Regions from separate parts of the Candidatus Enterococcus lemimoniae genome, predicted to be linked through region 2. Evidence: predicted binding sites of a transcription regulator. Region 2 holds the regulator's gene; the other holds the start of a gene.

Region 1 (9,132 bases), 1.2 Mb from region 2:
TTTCCTTGACATAGTTTTCTAGTTCTCGATACCGGACAGCCTTACGCTCCTCATAGGTCACACGTAATGCTACGCCGACTGATACGATCACAGCACCGATCAAAACACCTGTAATACCTGCAATAAAAACAACCATTGGGATTCCCTCACTCTTTTCATTCTTGTTTTTTTAGTATAACACACTCTTTCATATGCGCAAAAAATAAGAGAAGAATTAGTTATTTCACTTAGTTTTTTATTTTCTTTTGTATATTCTAATTATCTACTTTATTAAAAGGTCTAGATTACCCATTCCATTAATGATATAATATGACAGTAGTAATATTATATATGAGAGTTGGGAAGTTAATATGGGGAAAAAAGTTATTAAGTTGGATTTCGATGATGTTGTTATCGCAAATGAAGATGGAAGTACGACACGCGCACTGTATGAATGGTTTAATTTTAAACCAGAAATTGGTGATCTTGTCGATGTATTTGAAGATGGTGACGAATTAATCATCCACAAAGCAGAAAAGGCTGTAAGTGCAACTGACAATTTACAAGACAAAATCAATATCAACATTGTTAATGAAAATAACAATACACAATCAGTTGGTGGCTATGTACAGCATGGCAGAGTCGTTAACAAATGGATTTATTTTATCTTAGCATTTTTCTTAGGTGGTCTAGGTGTTCATAAATTCTATTCTGGCTTTTCTGGAAAAGGCATTATGTACTTAGTATTCTGTTGGACAACTATTCCTGCAATTATTGCATTTTTTACATCAATTGCTACATTACTTAAACCTGCTGATCAAAACGGAAACATTGTTGTAACTTCATAATAATCAAACAAAAAAACTTAGGATATGTAGTGACTCCCAAAAGTTAGACTTTTTGTAGAGTGGATTTTTCCACTCTATTTTTTATGTAGTCTTTTGATTGAATTGTCGAAACTCTACAGGACTTTTTCAATTCAATTTTTCTTTGATCCGGTGATGATTATAATAATAAATGTAGTTCTCGATTGCTTTTCTTAACTCATTTTGACTTTACCATGATACAATTCTTGCTTTAAGATACAGAAAAAATTCTCCTATGGAGAATTATCTAAACAGGTTTCTTTTCGAGACATATTTTGAAAAATACAGGTGTCCTTTAATGTTTGTCTATAGGTATTCATTTGATAAGCCCAACCTAGATCAGAGTGGAAGGTGCGACGATAAGGACAATCATTCGTTTGAGACATAGCTTCTTATAGACCAGTCATAATTGGCTACTTCTTGATAGGATAACTCTGTATTTAAATACAACTCTATAGCATCTAACTTAAATTGAACAGAATAATTTTTATTTTTTAGACTACGAAGCAGTCCTTCTTCACCAAATTCTTTATAGGCATTGATCCATTTTCTTATTTAAGAATTATCTTTAAACCCATACTTTTTCTGGAGAAAATGTGTACCTCCATGACCTGATAAGTAGTCATAGACAAATTTAAGTTTAAATTCAAACGTGTGTTTTGCCATACAAAAAAAACTCCAATCCAAAAGTTAGACTTTCAGGTCTAACTTTTGGATTAGAGGTGCAATATTCTAAAGTTTTTTTACCAAAAACTCCTTATTTTTTTGTTTAACCTTGTGCATTAATGTTGACCTTTTTTGACCAATAAAGTATACTTTTTTTAAGCATTAAGGTATGCTTTGTGATAAAATGATTTTGAAGAGTTTTTTATATAGGAGGAATATACTATGAATTTAATACCAACAGTCATTGAACAGTCATCTCGTGGAGAAAGAGCGTATGACATTTATTCACGATTATTAAAAGATAGAATCATTATGTTGAGTGGTCCGATCGATGATAATGTAGCCAACTCAGTTATTGCGCAATTACTATTTTTGGATGCGCAAGACTCTGAAAAAGATATCTATATTTATATCAATTCACCAGGCGGAAGTGTTTCTGCTGGTTTAGCTATTTTCGATACAATGAATTTTGTTAAAGCAGATGTTCAAACAATCGTCCTTGGCATGGCTGCTTCTATGGGGAGTTTCTTACTAACAGCTGGTACAAAAGGCAAACGTTTTGCCTTACCAAACGCTGAAATTATGATCCATCAACCGCTAGGCGGCGCTCAAGGTCAAGCAACTGAGATCGAAATCGCAGCGAAACACATTCTTGACACGCGCGATCGCTTAAATAAAATTTTAGCAGAGCGCACGGGTCAACCACTTGAAGTCATCGAACGTGATACTGATCGTGATAACTTTATGACAGCTCAACAAGCAAAAGAATACGGCTTGATCGATGAAGTAATGGAAAATAGTAGCTCATTAAGCAAATAAACTCAATGCCCAAAATTTCTTTTAAGAATTTTGGGCATTTTTATTTAAACTACGAACAAAAAGCGCTACACTAAAGAGAGAAGAAATGAAAGGATGGTATTAAAATGGATATTTCAGTAATTGATGCAACAAAAGTTACAACAGAGAACGGTTTAGCTATTGGTAATGATTCAGCACCCGTAAAAATGGTAGAATTTATGAATGTTCGTTGCCCTTATTGTAAAAAATGGTTTGAAGAATCTTTTGACTTGTTAAATGAATATGTTAAAGCCGGTAAAGTTCAACGAATCATCAAACTTTTAGATAAAGAAAAAGAAAGTTTGCAACGTGGTAATGTCATGCATCATCATATCAATTATGATCTACCTGAAAAGGGTTTAACTGATTTAAAACAAATGTATGATACCCAAGATCAATGGGGACATCTTTCTTTAGAAGATGTCGCGATATTTGCAGAAGATAATTTGCAACTAGCTAAAAAAGAAGAACCTGCAATTGTTCAAGCCATCGTAGCGGAAGCGGAAGCTGCTAATATTAAATTTGTGCCAACCATCGTAATTGGTGAGCATATCTTTGATGAGTCAGTGACAAAAGAAGAATTAATTCGCTACATTGAAGGGAACTAAAAAAGTGAGACAAAGCTATTTAGGCTTTGTCTCACTTTTTTTATTTTCATGATCGGTATTTACGCTTTTATCTATTGAGGCATCTTCCACTTCTTTTTTAGCATCTTGACCAAAGCTCAAAATCTTATCTACATCTTCTTTTCCAAGAAAAGTCCCTAGTCCTTCTCCCAGTTGTTTGATTTGCCTCATGATAAAATCTTTATCTTCTACACCCATCCTACTCACCTAGCCCTCTGCTATTTGGATTTAGCCTTCTACACGGAACTATGCACTTTTTTCTCTTAGTTTATCTGCAAATTCATTGATTTTACGAATCCGATGATTGATGCCAGATTTCGAAATAGCGCCAGATGGAATCATCTCACCCAACTCTTTCAAACTGACTTCCGGATATTCTAAGCGTAATTCTGCAATCTCCTGCAGTTTCTCCGGTAAAGCTGAGAGTCCAACAACACTTTCAATATATTGGATATTTTCAATTTGTTTCGATGCTGCATCGATGGTTTTATTTAGATTTGCGGTTTCACAATTTACTAAACGATTCACTGAATTACGCATGTCTCGAACGATACGGACATCTTCAAATTTTAGCATTGAATTAGTCGCACCAATCAAGGTTAAAAAATCAGCAATTCTTTCGGCACCTTTCAAATAAGAAATGTAACCATTGCGCCGCTCCAACGTCCGGGCATTTAAGTCATAGTAGTTCAGCATCTGGCAAATATCGTCATTATGTTCTTCGTAAATCGAAAATATTTCCAAATGATAACGACTTGTTTCCGGATTATTGACCGAGCCGGAAGCCATAAACGCTCCTCTTAAATACGATCTCATTTTTTGTGCATTCCCGATAATATCATCGGATACATGGGTGTTGAACATCATGCCATCTAAAATATCCAAATCTGCTAGGACACTTTTCGTGTCTTGCTTTAGTCGAACGATATATACGTTATTTTTTTTTAGTTTCATTTTTTTGCGGACTAACAATTCCGATCGAACATCGTAATGATCTTTTAAAAGAGAATAGATTCGTCTGGCAATCGCTGCATTTTCAGTTTGAACATTCAGTACAAATTGCTGGTTTACAATACTTAATGATCCGTTCATCCGAATCAAAGCAGCTAACTCAGCCCGAGCGTGCTCTCGATGAACCTCCAATGTCGTCAGTTCTTTTTTTACATCTGCTGCAAATGACAAGTTTCAGCCCTCCTCTCTTATTGATAAGTCCTTAATATCTTGCGCCAAATACAATTCGGAATAATTCGTCTACTACTTTATCCCCATCATGAAAAACGCCACCATCACGTAGCTTTAAGAAGTCCGTAGAAATCACACGACAGCCTTCGTCTCGTAATTTTTGGAAGTCATGTTCCACTTGGACTAAGTACTCATCATAAACTTCTGGATCCATATAGCCATCAGGAACGTTTTCTGTATTGACCAAAACAGTATCAACAAATTTACTATTCAAGTGTTCATGAAGTACACACACATGATCAGCATCAGTAAAATGTTCTGTTTCACCTTTTTGAGTCATGATATTACAAATATAGACGACTTCACCTTCCGCATTAATGATCGCATCGCCAATTTCATTGATCACCAAATTAGGTAAAATACTGGTGAACATACTGCCTGGTCCCAACACGATCATATCCGCTTCCTCAATTGCTTTAACAACTTTTCTAGCCGCTTTAGGTTGCTCATCGTCATTGGTATTGGTTACAAAAACATGATCAATTGTTTTACGATCAACGGCAATGCTTGATTCACCGATCGCAGTCGTACCATCTTTAAATACAGCATGAAGAGTCAATGGTCTTTCTGACGAAGGATAGATATGTCCATCTACATGCATCATTTTTGAAAGTAGCTGAATTGCTTCATAAGTGCTGCCACGCATTTCTGAAACAGCAGCAATAATCAAATTACCAATTGCATGGTTGGCAAAATACTTGTCTGATTTATCAAACCGATATTGAAAAATATCTTCATAAAGCTGGGGCATATCAGACAAAGCAACCAACACATTACGTAAATCTCCTGGCGGCGTCATATTCATTGACTCACGAATCGCCCCACTACTGCCACCATCATCAGCAACAGTCACAACAGCTGTGATATCAGCACTTTGGTTCCGCAAGCTTTTTAAAATAACAGGCAAACCCGTTCCACCGCCAACAACGACGATTTTAGGTTTTCTAATCCGGTAGGTTTTCATTTTCATGAGCGGTTCACCGTCTCTTTCCGCTTGCCTTTGTCACGATGTGTGATGTTTACATGGTAATCTTGTTCAAGTTCCTTAGCCACACGCTCTGTCAAAGCTACTGAACGATGTTGTCCTCCCGTACAGCCGATAGCAATCGTTACACTGGATTTGCCTTCTTTTTCATAACCAGGCATCACGTTTTTCAACAAATCGATAAAACGAGTATAAAAACTTTCTGTCTCTGGAAAACTCATGACATAATCATAAACAGATGAATCTTGACCTGTCAGCGGTCTTAGTTCAGGGATATAATGAGGGTTTGGTAAAAAACGCACATCCATCACAATATCAGCATCAATCGGCAATCCATATTTAAAACCGAATGAAATCAGCTCAATACGAAATTCATGGGTATCTCTTGATTTGAATTCTTCATTGATTCTTTCTCGTAATTGTCTTGGAGATAATTCAGTCGTATCGATCACAACTTGAGCATCACCTCTGATCTCTTCAAGAATCGCTCGCTCTTTTCTAATGCCTTCTGTAATTAGGCCATCCATTGCTAATGGATGCGCACGGCGCGTTTCTTTATAACGAGAAACTAATTCTTCATCTGTTGCATCTAAAAACATGATCGTTGTGTCGATCAAATTAGTATTTTCTAATTCAACTAACATATCTTGAATTTCTCTAAAAAAGTTACGAGAGCGTAAATCAATTACTAAAGCAATCTTCGTTACTTTTCCAGATTCTTTGATCAATTCCCAAAACTTAGGGATTAAACTTGGGGGCATATTATCGATACAAAAATACCCCATATCTTCAAAACTTTGAATGGCTACAGTCTTCCCTGCACCGCTCATTCCAGTGATTATCACTAATTGTAAATTATCAGCCATGTATAGCGCTCCTTTGAAAACATTTTACTAATTATAGCATTCCGGGCGTATCAAAGAAAGCTTTTCAAACGATTCTATTGATTTATTCGGATTTTCTTATAAATTGATGCGAATAAAAATTGGAACAGTATTATCTATCAGTATTGCTTCAGATTACTATTTGATACATCACTAAATCACTTCGACTAGAGCCAAAGACACTTTTCTACTATATTATAACCACATAACAATGGATTCCATATATATAAAATGAATTAAAAAAACATTTGTAAAAAAACAAGAGAACAAAACAAACGTTTTGTTCTCTTGTTTTTTGTTTATTTATGTTTGAATAAAATAATTTAAGCAAGTCTCTCTACCTAACTATGCATTCTCAATGACATTAAAATAGGCTAAATTCAAAATAGGCTCATCACAACTTATGACTGGACGATCAGACGGATGGCATTTAACCACTTTGACTTGTACATCTTCTTCTTTTTTGGAGATGGCTTCCCCTACAAAAAACCAAGAAAAATTTGATTCATGACAAACATAATGTTCACCAATTTTTACTTCTCTTTTTTTCAAGAAAAAATCATCCTTTCATACTCTTCTGATATCTATAGAATATCATGTTTTTTAAGAAATTATTATTCAACTTACGTATATATTCTTTCTTTTTTTGACTTTTTTTAAATAAAAGTGATTATAAAACGTATGTTTTCATTCGTTTTATCATTTAATTCTCATTTTTATTTATCAAATAGTTCTCTTATATTTACTTTTCACGGAATAAGTCCTTATTTTAAAAAAAAAAAGACAACCTTCACTGATGAAGGCTGTACTTTTCTTTTTTGAACGGATTATTTATAGAAGGAAAGATATATACCAATTAGGTTGAACAATATATCTATCTGATTGTGATTCTACTGCAACCACTTTAAGAAATCAATACCAATAGACAATTTTGTTCCAAACTTCATACTTTCTTTAAAAACAACGGTAATACTTTCAAAATGGAGTATACCAATTTATAAAACTCGTTTTAAATACTTACCCGTATAGCTGGCTTTGACTTTGGCGATGTCTTCTGGCGTCCCTGTTGCTACAATTGTTCCACCACCATCTCCACCTTCTGGACCCAAATCAATTACATGGTCTGCCGATTTTATCACATCTAAATTATGCTCAATCACAAGAACCGTATTTCCAGCTTCAACCAATCGTTCCAAAACGACTAGTAATCGTGCAATATCATCAGTATGCAATCCTGTTGTCGGCTCATCTAATATATAGAAATTTTTACCATTTGAATTTTTGTGTAGCTCACTAGCAAGCTTCATTCGCTGTGCTTCTCCACCAGATAGCGTGGTTGCTGGTTGGCCTAACGTAACATAGCCTAATCCTACATCGACAATTGTTTTCAATTTACGATGAATCTTAGGGATATGTTGGAAGAATGCCACTGCATCTTCAACAGTCATATTCAATATATCAGAAATATTCTTTCCTTTATAATGAACTTCTAGTGTTTCTGAGTTATAACGTTTACCATGACACACTTCACAAGGAACATAGACATCTGGTAAAAAATGCATTTCAATCTTAATAATTCCGTCGCCACGACATGCTTCACAACGGCCGCCCTTCACGTTAAAACTAAATCGTCCTTTTTTGTATCCACGAACTTTAGCTTCATTAGTCTTTGCGAATAAATCGCGAATGTCATCAAACACACTTGTATAGGTCGCCGGATTACTTCTTGGCGTACGCCCAATCGGACTTTGATCGATATCAATGATCTTTTCGATATGTTTGTATCCAGTAATACTTTTGTGTTTTCCAGGTTTATTCGAATTACGATTGATTTTTTGAGCTAAAGCTTTTTTCAAAATTTGGTTGACCAAGGTACTTTTTCCAGACCCTGAAACACCAGTTACAGCCACAAATTCTTCTAAAGGAAACTCTACTGTGACATTTTTCAAGTTATTTTCAGCTGCACCGGTAACTTTGATTATTTTACCGTTACCTTTACGACGTTCTTTAGGGACTGGGATTACTTTTTTCCCAGATAAATACTGACCAGTTAAAGAATTAGGATTTTTTGCGACTTCATCCGGCGTACCAGAAGCTACGATTTCTCCGCCTAAATGTCCAGCACCAGGTCCCACATCGATCAAGTAATCAGACGCTCTCATTGTGTCTTCATCATGTTCCACGACGATCAAGGTATTGCCTAGATCACGCATTTTCTTCAGTGATTCGATCAGACGATCATTATCTCTTTGATGAAGACCAATTGATGGCTCATCCAATATATATAAGACTCCCGACAAATTAGAACCAATTTGAGTCGCTAAACGAATCCGCTGTGCTTCACCACCCGACAATGTCCCTGCCGCTCGACTAAGTGTCAAATAATCTAGTCCGACATTTTTTAAAAAGTTCAGACGATCTTCAACTTCCTTTAAAATTGGTTTGGCAATCATTTGTTCTTGTTCAGATAATGTCACTGTTTCGAAAAATTTCACTGCATTTTTGATAGCCAATTCACTGACTTGACCGATATTTGTATTATCGATTTTAACTGATAAGGCTTGTGGATTTAAACGGTATCCTTTACATGTCTTGCAAGTTAATTCAGTCATATATAAACGCATTTGATCACGAGTAAAGTCGCTATTTGTTTCATGATATCGACGCTTGATATTTGTTAAGACACCCTCAAATGGAACTTCCACATCACGCACTCCGCCAAAATCATTTTCATAATGAAAGTGGAAAGGTTCTCCATTCGAACCATTCAAAATGATTTCTTGATGTTCCACGGGAAGTTCGTTAAATGGTGTATCCATGTCAATATTGAAACTATCAGCTGCTTGTTCCAACATTTGCGGATAATATTGAGAACTGATTGGATTCCAAGGTGCAATTGCCCCTTCTCGCAATGTTTTAGTTGGATCTGGAATGACTAGATCCCGATCGACTTCTAATTTTATTCCTAATCCATCACAATCAGGACAAGCTCCAAATGGCGCATTAAAAGAAAACAATCTTGGCTCTAATTCACCTACAGTAAAACC
Region 2 (9,132 bases):
GGATGTTGGCTCAGAAGCAGCCACCATTTAAAGAGTGCGTAATAGCTCACTAGTCGAGTGACCCTGCGCCGAAAATGTACCGGGGCTAAATAGTTTACCGAAGCTGTGGATTACACCTCTGGTGTAATGGTAGGAGAGCGTTCTAAGGGCGTTGAAGGTCGATCGTGAGGACGGCTGGAGCGCTTAGAAGTGAGAATGCCGGTATGAGTAGCGAAAGACGGGTGAGAATCCCGTCCACCGTATGACTAAGGTTTCCTGGGGAAGGCTCGTCCGCCCAGGGTTAGTCGGGACCTAAGCCGAGGCCGATAGGCGTAGGCGATGGACAACAGGTTGATATTCCTGTACCAGTTGTTTTTGTTTGAGCAATGGAGGGACGCAGGAGGCTAAGGAATGCATGCGACTGGAAGTGCATGTCCAAGCAGTAAGTCTTGAGTAGAGTCAAATGCTTTACTCTTTACGGACAAGCTGTGATGGGGAGGGAAATAATAGTACCGAAGTTCCTGATGTCACACTGTCAAGAAAAGCTTCTAGTGAGAAAACAACTGCCCGTACCGTAAACCGACACAGGTAGTCGAGGAGAGTATCCTAAGGTGAGCGAGCGAACTCTCGTTAAGGAACTCGGCAAAATGACCCCGTAACTTCGGGAGAAGGGGTGCTGACTTCGGTCAGCCGCAGTGAATAGGCCCAAGCGACTGTTTATCAAAAACACAGGTCTCTGCAAAATCGAAAGATGAAGTATAGGGGCTGACGCCTGCCCGGTGCTGGAAGGTTAAGAGGATGGGTTAGCTTCGGCGAAGCTCAGAATTGAAGCCCCAGTAAACGGCGGCCGTAACTATAACGGTCCTAAGGTAGCGAAATTCCTTGTCGGGTAAGTTCCGACCCGCACGAAAGGCGTAACGATTTGGGCACTGTCTCAACGAGAGACTCGGTGAAATTTTAGTACCTGTGAAGATGCAGGTTACCCGCGACAGGACGGAAAGACCCCATGGAGCTTTACTGTAGCTTGATATTGAGTGTTTGTACCACATGTACAGGATAGGTAGGAGCCGATGAATCCGGAACGCTAGTTTCGGAGGAGGCGCTGGTGGGATACTACCCTTGTGTTATGAACCCTCTAACCCGCACCACTTATCGTGGTGGGAGACAGTGTCAGGTGGGCAGTTTGACTGGGGCGGTCGCCTCCTAAAAGGTAACGGAGGCGCCCAAAGGTTCCCTCAGAATGGTTGGAAATCATTCGCAGAGTGTAAAGGCAGAAGGGAGCTTGACTGCGAGACTTACAAGTCGAGCAGGGACGAAAGTCGGGCTTAGTGATCCGGTGGTTCCGCATGGAAGGGCCATCGCTCAACGGATAAAAGCTACCCTGGGGATAACAGGCTTATCTCCCCCAAGAGTCCACATCGACGGGGAGGTTTGGCACCTCGATGTCGGCTCGTCGCATCCTGGGGCTGTAGTCGGTCCCAAGGGTTGGGCTGTTCGCCCATTAAAGCGGCACGCGAGCTGGGTTCAGAACGTCGTGAGACAGTTCGGTCCCTATCCGTCGCGGGCGTTGGAAATTTGAGAGGAGCTGTCCTTAGTACGAGAGGACCGGGATGGACTTACCGCTGGTGTACCAGTTGTTCTGCCAAGGGCATTGCTGGGTAGCTATGTAGGGAAGGGATAAACGCTGAAAGCATCTAAGTGTGAAGCCCACCTCAAGATGAGATTTCCCATTTCTTTAAGAAAGTAAGACCCCTGAGAGATGATCAGGTAGATAGGTTGGAAGTGGAAGTGCAGTGATGTACGGAGCGGACCAATACTAATCGGTCGAGGACTTAACCAAAGAAACGAAATAAAAAAGTATTTTCGGAATGTTTGATTACTACTTCAATCCAGTTTTGAGTGAATAATCACTCAACTTAATAGTAACAACACCCAGTGTGGTGGCGATAGCGAGAAGGATACACCTGTTCCCATGCCGAACACAGAAGTTAAGCTTCTTAGCGCCGATTGTAGTGAAGGGTTTCCCTTTGTGAGAGTAGGACGTCGCCACGCTAAAGTGTTGTCTTGGAGGTTTAGCTCAGCTGGGAGAGCACCTGCCTTACAAGCAGGGGGTCGGCGGTTCGATCCCGTCAACCTCCATTTTTTGAGCCGTTAGCTCAGTTGGTAGAGCATCTGACTTTTAATCAGAGGGTCGCAGGTTCGAGCCCTGCACGGCTCATAGGAATATTTTGCGGGTGTGGCGGAATTGGCAGACGCACTAGATTTAGGATCTAGCGCCTTACGGCGTGGGGGTTCAAGTCCCTTCACCCGCATTTTTAGTCTCGTTTAATACTTGGCGAATACGCCGGCTTAGCTCAGTTGGTAGAGCATCTGATTTGTAATCAGAGGGTCGAGGGTTCAAATCCTTTAGCCGGCATCCAAATTGCGGAAATAGCTCAGTGGTAGAGCACCACCTTGCCAAGGTGGGGGTCGCGGGTTCGAACCCCGTTTTCCGCTTAGCTTGTTCGCCGGGGTGGCGGAACTGGCAGACGCACAGGACTTAAAATCCTGCGGTGAGTGATCACCGTACCGGTTCGATTCCGGTCCTCGGCATTGCAGTGACATACAGATGTATGACATGTAGCACCCATAGCTCAACTGGATAGAGTGCTTGACTACGAATCAAGAGGTTAGGGGTTCGACTCCCTTTGGGTGCATAGTTGATAGGTTTGACTGCGGATTAGAAGGTAATGTGTATTCGTTCCTTTTAAGCGTTTAGTCTTTTTTTATTATTATAGCTACGGGAAGTAGCTCAGCTTGGTAGAGCACTTGGTTTGGGACCAAGGGGTCGCAGGTTCGAATCCTGTCTTCCCGATTGAAAGAACAGAGTAATTGCTCTGTTCTTTTTTGTTCTAATGAAATACCCAATGCGTTATCTATATTTACTTTTTCTTATCAAATTAGGCATTCTCCTTTATTAAACAGTTGAAGTTATGTATAATTAAGGTCAGTATTAGTCAAGGGAAAAGGATGAGTGTGATGAGTAATCAAAATACTTCGGATTTAATAGAAGCATATCTAAAGAAGATTCTTGAAGAGAGCAGTAAAATTGAGATTCGCAGAGCCGAAATGGCTCATTTATTCAATTGTGTTCCATCCCAGATTAATTATGTTATCAATACACGCTTTACAATTCAACGCGGCTATTCTGTTGAAAGTAAACGTGGTGGCGGTGGTTACATTCGAATCGCCAAGGTTCAAATTTCTGATAGTGATCAATTGTTAAAACAGATTGCTCAGTTTACAGGCAATGAACTTTCAGAAAAAGATGCACTGATTTTTATACAAAAGTTGTACGAAGAAGAAGTGATCACCAAAAGAGAAGGAAACCTGATGTTGTCAGTTCTTGGAAAACAAGTTCTAGGCAAAGCAGGATCAAATGAAGATTATTTACGTGCTCAATTGATGCATTCATTTTTAGAACGTTTGAGTTACGAGGAGGAATGATAATATGGATGAATTATTTACAGAAAGTGCCAAGGCAGTCTTAGCCATTGCACAAGAAGAAGCAAAATATTTTAGGCATCAATCTGTTGGATCAGAGCATTTGCTATTGGCATTAGTTTTGGAGCCAAATGGAATTGCTGGGAAATCATTGCGCCAGTTGAATGCTGATAAAAACGATATTCGTGAAGAAATCGAACACTTGACGGGTTATGGTACTGTAAAAGCCTATCCTAAAGGTTCATACTTGCCTTATTCTCCTCGTGCAAAGCAAATTTTTGCATATGCTGGTGATGAAGCCAAGCGTTTAGGTGCACCAAATATTGGTACAGAACATATTTTATTAGGGTTATTAAGAGATGAAGATATACTAGCATCACGTATTTTATTGAATCTGGGCTTAAGTTTATCCAAAATGCGCCAGCTTTTAATGAAAAAAATTGGTATAACAGATCCACAAATGAGTGGTAATGTAGGACGTCGAAGAAATAATCAAGCTCAAAAAGCAGCACCAAAAGGAACGCCAACATTAGATTCTTTAGCACGTGATTTAACAAAATTAGCTCGTGAAAAAAATCTTGATCCAGTAGTTGGACGTTCACAAGAAGTTAGACGTTTGATTCAAATTTTAAGCCGTCGTACAAAAAATAACCCTGTTTTAGTTGGAGAACCTGGCGTTGGTAAAACAGCGATTGCTGAAGGGTTAGCTCAAAAAATCGTCAATGGTGAAGTGCCAGAAGATATGCAAGAAAAACGCTTGATGATGTTAGATATGGGCGCTTTAGTAGCTGGTACTAAGTATCGTGGAGAGTTTGAAGATCGGCTCAAAAAGGTGATCGATGAGATTTATCAAGATGGCGAAGTCATTTTATTTATTGATGAATTGCACACTTTGATTGGTGCAGGTGGTGCTGAAGGCGCAATCGATGCATCAAATATATTAAAACCAGCACTTGCAAGAGGTGAATTGCAAACAATCGGTGCAACAACATTAGATGAATATCAAAAGTATATCGAAAAAGATTCTGCTTTAGAACGACGTTTTGCCCGTGTGCAAGTTGATGAACCAACACCAGAGGAAGCAGAAGAGATTCTAAAAGGTTTACGTTCTCGTTATGAAGAACATCATGGTGTGGAGATTACAGATGATGCGCTACATGCAGCGGTTCAATTATCTGTACGCTATATCAATTCTCGTCAGTTACCAGACAAAGCAATTGATTTGATGGATGAGTCTTCAGCAAAAGTTCGTTTGGATTTAGCCGACGAACCTTCTGAAATCAATAATTTGCGCTTGGAAATTGCTCGTTTAGTTGAAGAAAAAGAAGCAGCAATTCAAGCTCAGTCATTTGAAAGTGCTGCTAGGTTACGTCAAAAAGAGAAAAAATTGGCACGTAAATTAGAGAATATTTTATTATTAGAACAAAAAGAAGCGTCTGGTTATGCTAATCGGGTAACAGAAGAAGATGTTGCTAATGTGGTATCACAATGGACAGGCGTGCCTTTACAGCAATTAGAGAAAAAGGAAAGTGAACGACTGCTTGAATTGGAAAGTATTTTACATCATCGAGTAGTTGGTCAGGACGAAGCAGTTCAAGCTGTGTCGCGTGCGATTCGTAGAGCTCGTAGTGGTTTGAAAGATCCAAACCGACCAATTGGTTCGTTTATGTTTTTAGGCCCAACAGGTGTAGGGAAAACGGAATTAGCAAAAGCTTTAGCTGAAACAATGTTTGGTAGCGAAGATGCCCTTGTTCGGGTAGATATGTCTGAGTTTATGGAAAAATATAGCACCAGTCGTTTGATTGGTTCTCCTCCAGGTTATGTGGGATATGAAGAAGGCGGCCAATTAACTGAAAAAATTCGCCAAAAACCGTATTCTGTTATTTTACTGGATGAGGTAGAAAAAGCGCATCCTGATGTCTTCAATATCTTGTTACAAGTGTTAGACGATGGTCACTTAACAGATTCTAAAGGACGAAAAGTAGACTTTAGAAATACAATTTTGATTATGACATCAAACATTGGCGCAACGGCGATTCGTGATGAAAAAAATGTTGGTTTCAATGTTCAGGATCTAACGAAAGATTACGGTGCAATGCAAAAACGGATCATGGAAGAACTGAAAAAAGCATTCCGTCCAGAATTTTTGAATCGTGTAGATGAAACAGTTGTCTTCCGTTCATTAGATCAGGAAGAAATTCACGAAATCGTGAAAATCATGAGTAAATCAATTGTTCAACGCTTACGGGAACAAGATGTTAATGTGAAAATCACAGCAGCTGCGATTGAAGTGATTGGAAAAGTTGGCTTCGACCCGGAATACGGCGCACGCCCAATTCGTAGAGCTTTGCAAAAAGAAGTAGAAGACCGTTTAAGCGAAGCATTACTTTCAGGTCAAATCCATCTTGGGGATAAAGTGACGATTGGAGCAAGTAAAGGAAAAATAACATTAAACGTTAAATCGCCTAAACTTGAACAGATGTTACAAACAATTTAAATTTAAAATCAATAATTCGCTGTGCAAAACGAATCTGTTTTGTACAGCTTTTTTTCTTAAATAGACATAAATAATACTCTTTATTTTGTGAAAAATGATCGTTAAAATAAAGAGAGCCTATTGGAAAGTTTGTGAACCTGTGCTACTATAAAACAGTTGTAAGAAGACTGTGTAAAAAGATAAAAGTATTGTTGTTAGATGAATTTGTAAAGGATTGGATGAGTCTGTTCAGCTTTTAAGATATTTAGCTTCATGGGCTAGCTCTTCAGAAAAAAGATAAATATGAATGGTGGCAAAAAACACAACCTTCCCTATTTCCTATTTTTCAGTCAGAGCTAAACGAGCCCATTTAGCTTTTAAAGGAGGATACAAAATGATAGAACTTATTGCGACTGCTGAATCTGTTGAACAAGCGGAGGCGTTATTAGCAGTAGGGGTAGATACTTTATACATTGGAGAAGAGATGTTCGGGTTGCGCTTGCCAACGTCATTTTCTCGTGAAGAACAGCGTATTATTACAGAAAAGGCCCATCATGCTGGGAAAAAAGTGACTGTTGCGTTAAACGGGATCATGCATCCAGAAAAAATGAAGCAGGTCCCGGAGTATTTGACTTTTTTGCAAGAAATCAACGTAGATCAAATAACTGTTGGAGATCCAGGGGTAGTATTTGTTTTACAACGTGACGGGATTGACATTCCATATATTTATGATGGAGAAACCTTAGTAACTAGCTCTCGTCAAATTAATTTCTGGGCAAAACGTGGATCGATCGGTGCAGTTTTGGCTCGTGAAGTTCCTTTTGAAGAAATGAAAGCAATGAAGGATAATTTGATGGTTCCAGCTGAAGTCCTTGTATATGGCGCTACATGTATTCATCAATCAAAACGTCCATTGTTGCAAAATTACTATAATTTTACTAAAAATGATGAATCCGCTAGTAAAGAGCGTGGGCTATTTATATCCGAGCCTAAAAAGGAAGAAACACACTATTCCATTTATGAAGACAGTCATGGTACTCATATTTTTGCAGATAATGATGTCAATTTAATTGGTGAGCTAGACAAACTTCATGAACATAATTACACAAAGTGGAAGCTTGATGGTATTTATGCGCCTGGAGAAAATTTCGTAAAAGTAGCGGAACTATTTGCAGATGCTAAGGAAAAAATAGAAGCCGAACTTTGGTCGAGTGAGCAAGCACAAGTGGCAATTGAACAAATAGAAGCTCTTCACCCAGAAAATCGTGGTTTAGATATCGGGTTCTTTGATTTAGATCCAGACGAGATAAAGTAAGGAGAAAAAAACATATGACAAACGAACGAACACTGAAGCGTCCTGAGGTCTTAGCACCCGCAGGGACGCTAGAAAAACTAAAAACAGCTATTCACTACGGTGCAGATGCAGTCTACATTGGTGGTAATGCTTATGGATTACGTAGCCGTGCCGGGAATTTTACAAAAGAAGACATGATCGAAGGTGTAGCGTTTGCCAACGAACATGGGGCAAAAGTTTATGTGGCAGCAAATATGGTTACACATGAAGGAAATCAAGAAGGAGCAGGAGACTTTTTCAGAGAAATTCGTGATGTTGGGATTTCAGCAGTCATTGTTTCTGATCCAGCTTTGATTGAAATTTGTGCAGCGGAAGCGCCAGGCTTGCCGATCCATTTATCTACACAAGCATCAGCTACCAACTATGAAACATTAGAGTTTTGGAAAAACGAAGGATTAGAACGTGTGGTTTTAGCGCGTGAAGTATCTATGGACGAAGTCGCAGAAATCCGCAAAAATACAGATGTGGAAATTGAAGCGTTTATTCATGGGGCAATGTGTATTTCTTATTCTGGTAGATGTACGTTGTCTAATCATATGTCGATGCGGGATGCGAATCGTGGTGGTTGTTCACAATCTTGTCGTTGGAAATACGAACTTTATGATATGCCTTTTGGCGCTGAACGTACAAGTTTGACTGATAAAGGTGAAGTGGAAGAAGAATTTTCAATGAGTGCGGTGGATATGGCGATGATCCAACATATTCCTGAATTGATCCAAAATGGTGTTGATAGCTTTAAAATCGAAGGCCGAATGAAGTCAATTCACTACGTTTCTACAGTAGCGAATGTTTACAAAAAAGCGGTTGATACGTATATGGAAGATCCTGAAAATTATGAGTGCAAACAAGAATGGATCGATGAGCTTTGGAAAGTCGCGCAAAGAGAGCTTTCAACTGGCTTTTATTACCATGTACCAACCGATGAAGAACAGTTATTTGGAGAACGTCGCAAGATCCCACAATATAAATTTATCGGGGAAGTGATGGCGTATGATCCCGAAACGAAAGTCGCAACGATTCGTCAAAGAAATCATTTTAGTGTAGGCGACGAAATTGAATTTTACGGTCCTGGGTTCAAACACTTCCATCAAACAGTAGATGTTATGTATAATGAAGAGAACGAGTCAATTGATCGAGCACCAAATCCAATGATGATTTTAACAATGCCAGTTGAAGAACCAGTAGCAGTTGGTGATATGATTCGTAAAAAGAAATAAATATTTTGATTGAGGGATTGGCTGTTACAGCTTGTCCCTTTCATTGCAGAAAGGATAAGTGAACAATGGCAAAACAATATGATTATATCGTAATCGGCGGTGGCAGTGGTGGAATTGCTTCTGCTAATCGTGCCGGGATGCATGGGGCTAAGGTTTTATTGATCGAAGCGGCTGATATTGGCGGAACTTGTGTGAATGTTGGTTGTGTACCTAAAAAGGTGATGTGGCAAGCAAGTTCAATGATGGAAATGATAAAACGAGATACAGCAGGGTATGGAATGGATGTAGAGGTCAAGTCCTTCAGTTTTAAAAAGCTCGTTCAAAATCGTGAGGCGTACATTGATAATCTACATGCGGCTTACCATCGTGGGTTAGATAGTAATAATGTAGAAGTTTTAGCAGAGTATGCAACGTTTGTTGATGATCACACAGTCGAAGCAGGAGGCGAATGTTTTACAGCTCCTAATATTTTGATTGCAACTGGTGGACGACCTAAAAAATTAGGAATTCCAGGTGAAGAATATGCAATCGATTCTAATGGATTTTTTGCTTTAGAAGAATTACCAAAACGAGTAGTCTTTGTTGGAGCAGGTTACATAGCTGCTGAACTTGCTGGAACCATT

What was found. The regulator CtsR, encoded in region 2, represses protease genes until heat stress. The targets are predictions, from matches to a motif close to TTGGTCAAAAAAGGTCAAANA.
Region 1: a site for CtsR is predicted at 1,631-1,651, ahead of clpP (ATP-dependent Clp endopeptidase proteolytic subunit ClpP). Genes of this name have one in related genera too.

What each region holds. Positions count from the first base shown of each region.
Region 1 is NZ_CP147248.1:1,187,409-1,196,540, forward strand. Features, by position in the region: gene A5866_RS05705 (hypothetical protein) at 1-136, opposite strand, end outside; gene A5866_RS05710 (TM2 domain-containing protein) at 351-827, shown strand; partial or broken gene A5866_RS17055 (IS3 family transposase) at 954-1,237, opposite strand; gene clpP (ATP-dependent Clp endopeptidase proteolytic subunit ClpP) at 1,734-2,330, shown strand; gene A5866_RS05725 (DsbA family protein) at 2,435-2,956, shown strand; gene A5866_RS05730 (hypothetical protein) at 2,972-3,172, opposite strand; gene whiA (DNA-binding protein WhiA) at 3,221-4,156, opposite strand; gene A5866_RS05740 (gluconeogenesis factor YvcK family protein) at 4,188-5,186, opposite strand; gene rapZ (RNase adapter RapZ) at 5,183-6,067, opposite strand; gene A5866_RS05750 (hypothetical protein) at 6,431-6,637, opposite strand; gene uvrA (excinuclease ABC subunit UvrA) at 7,081-9,132, opposite strand, start outside.
Region 2 is NZ_CP147248.1:2,429,895-2,439,026, forward strand. Features, by position in the region: rRNA gene A5866_RS11480 (23S ribosomal RNA) at 1-1,819, shown strand, start outside; rRNA gene rrf (5S ribosomal RNA) at 1,916-2,031, shown strand; tRNA gene A5866_RS11490 (tRNA-Val) at 2,046-2,118, shown strand; tRNA gene A5866_RS11495 (tRNA-Lys) at 2,125-2,197, shown strand; tRNA gene A5866_RS11500 (tRNA-Leu) at 2,210-2,291, shown strand; tRNA gene A5866_RS11505 (tRNA-Thr) at 2,323-2,395, shown strand; tRNA gene A5866_RS11510 (tRNA-Gly) at 2,404-2,475, shown strand; tRNA gene A5866_RS11515 (tRNA-Leu) at 2,486-2,571, shown strand; tRNA gene A5866_RS11520 (tRNA-Arg) at 2,602-2,675, shown strand; tRNA gene A5866_RS11525 (tRNA-Pro) at 2,760-2,833, shown strand; gene A5866_RS11530 (CtsR family transcriptional regulator) at 2,998-3,465, shown strand; gene A5866_RS11535 (ATP-dependent Clp protease ATP-binding subunit) at 3,470-5,959, shown strand; gene A5866_RS11540 (peptidase U32 family protein) at 6,333-7,253, shown strand; gene A5866_RS11545 (peptidase U32 family protein) at 7,268-8,509, shown strand; gene gor (glutathione-disulfide reductase) at 8,575-9,132, shown strand, end outside.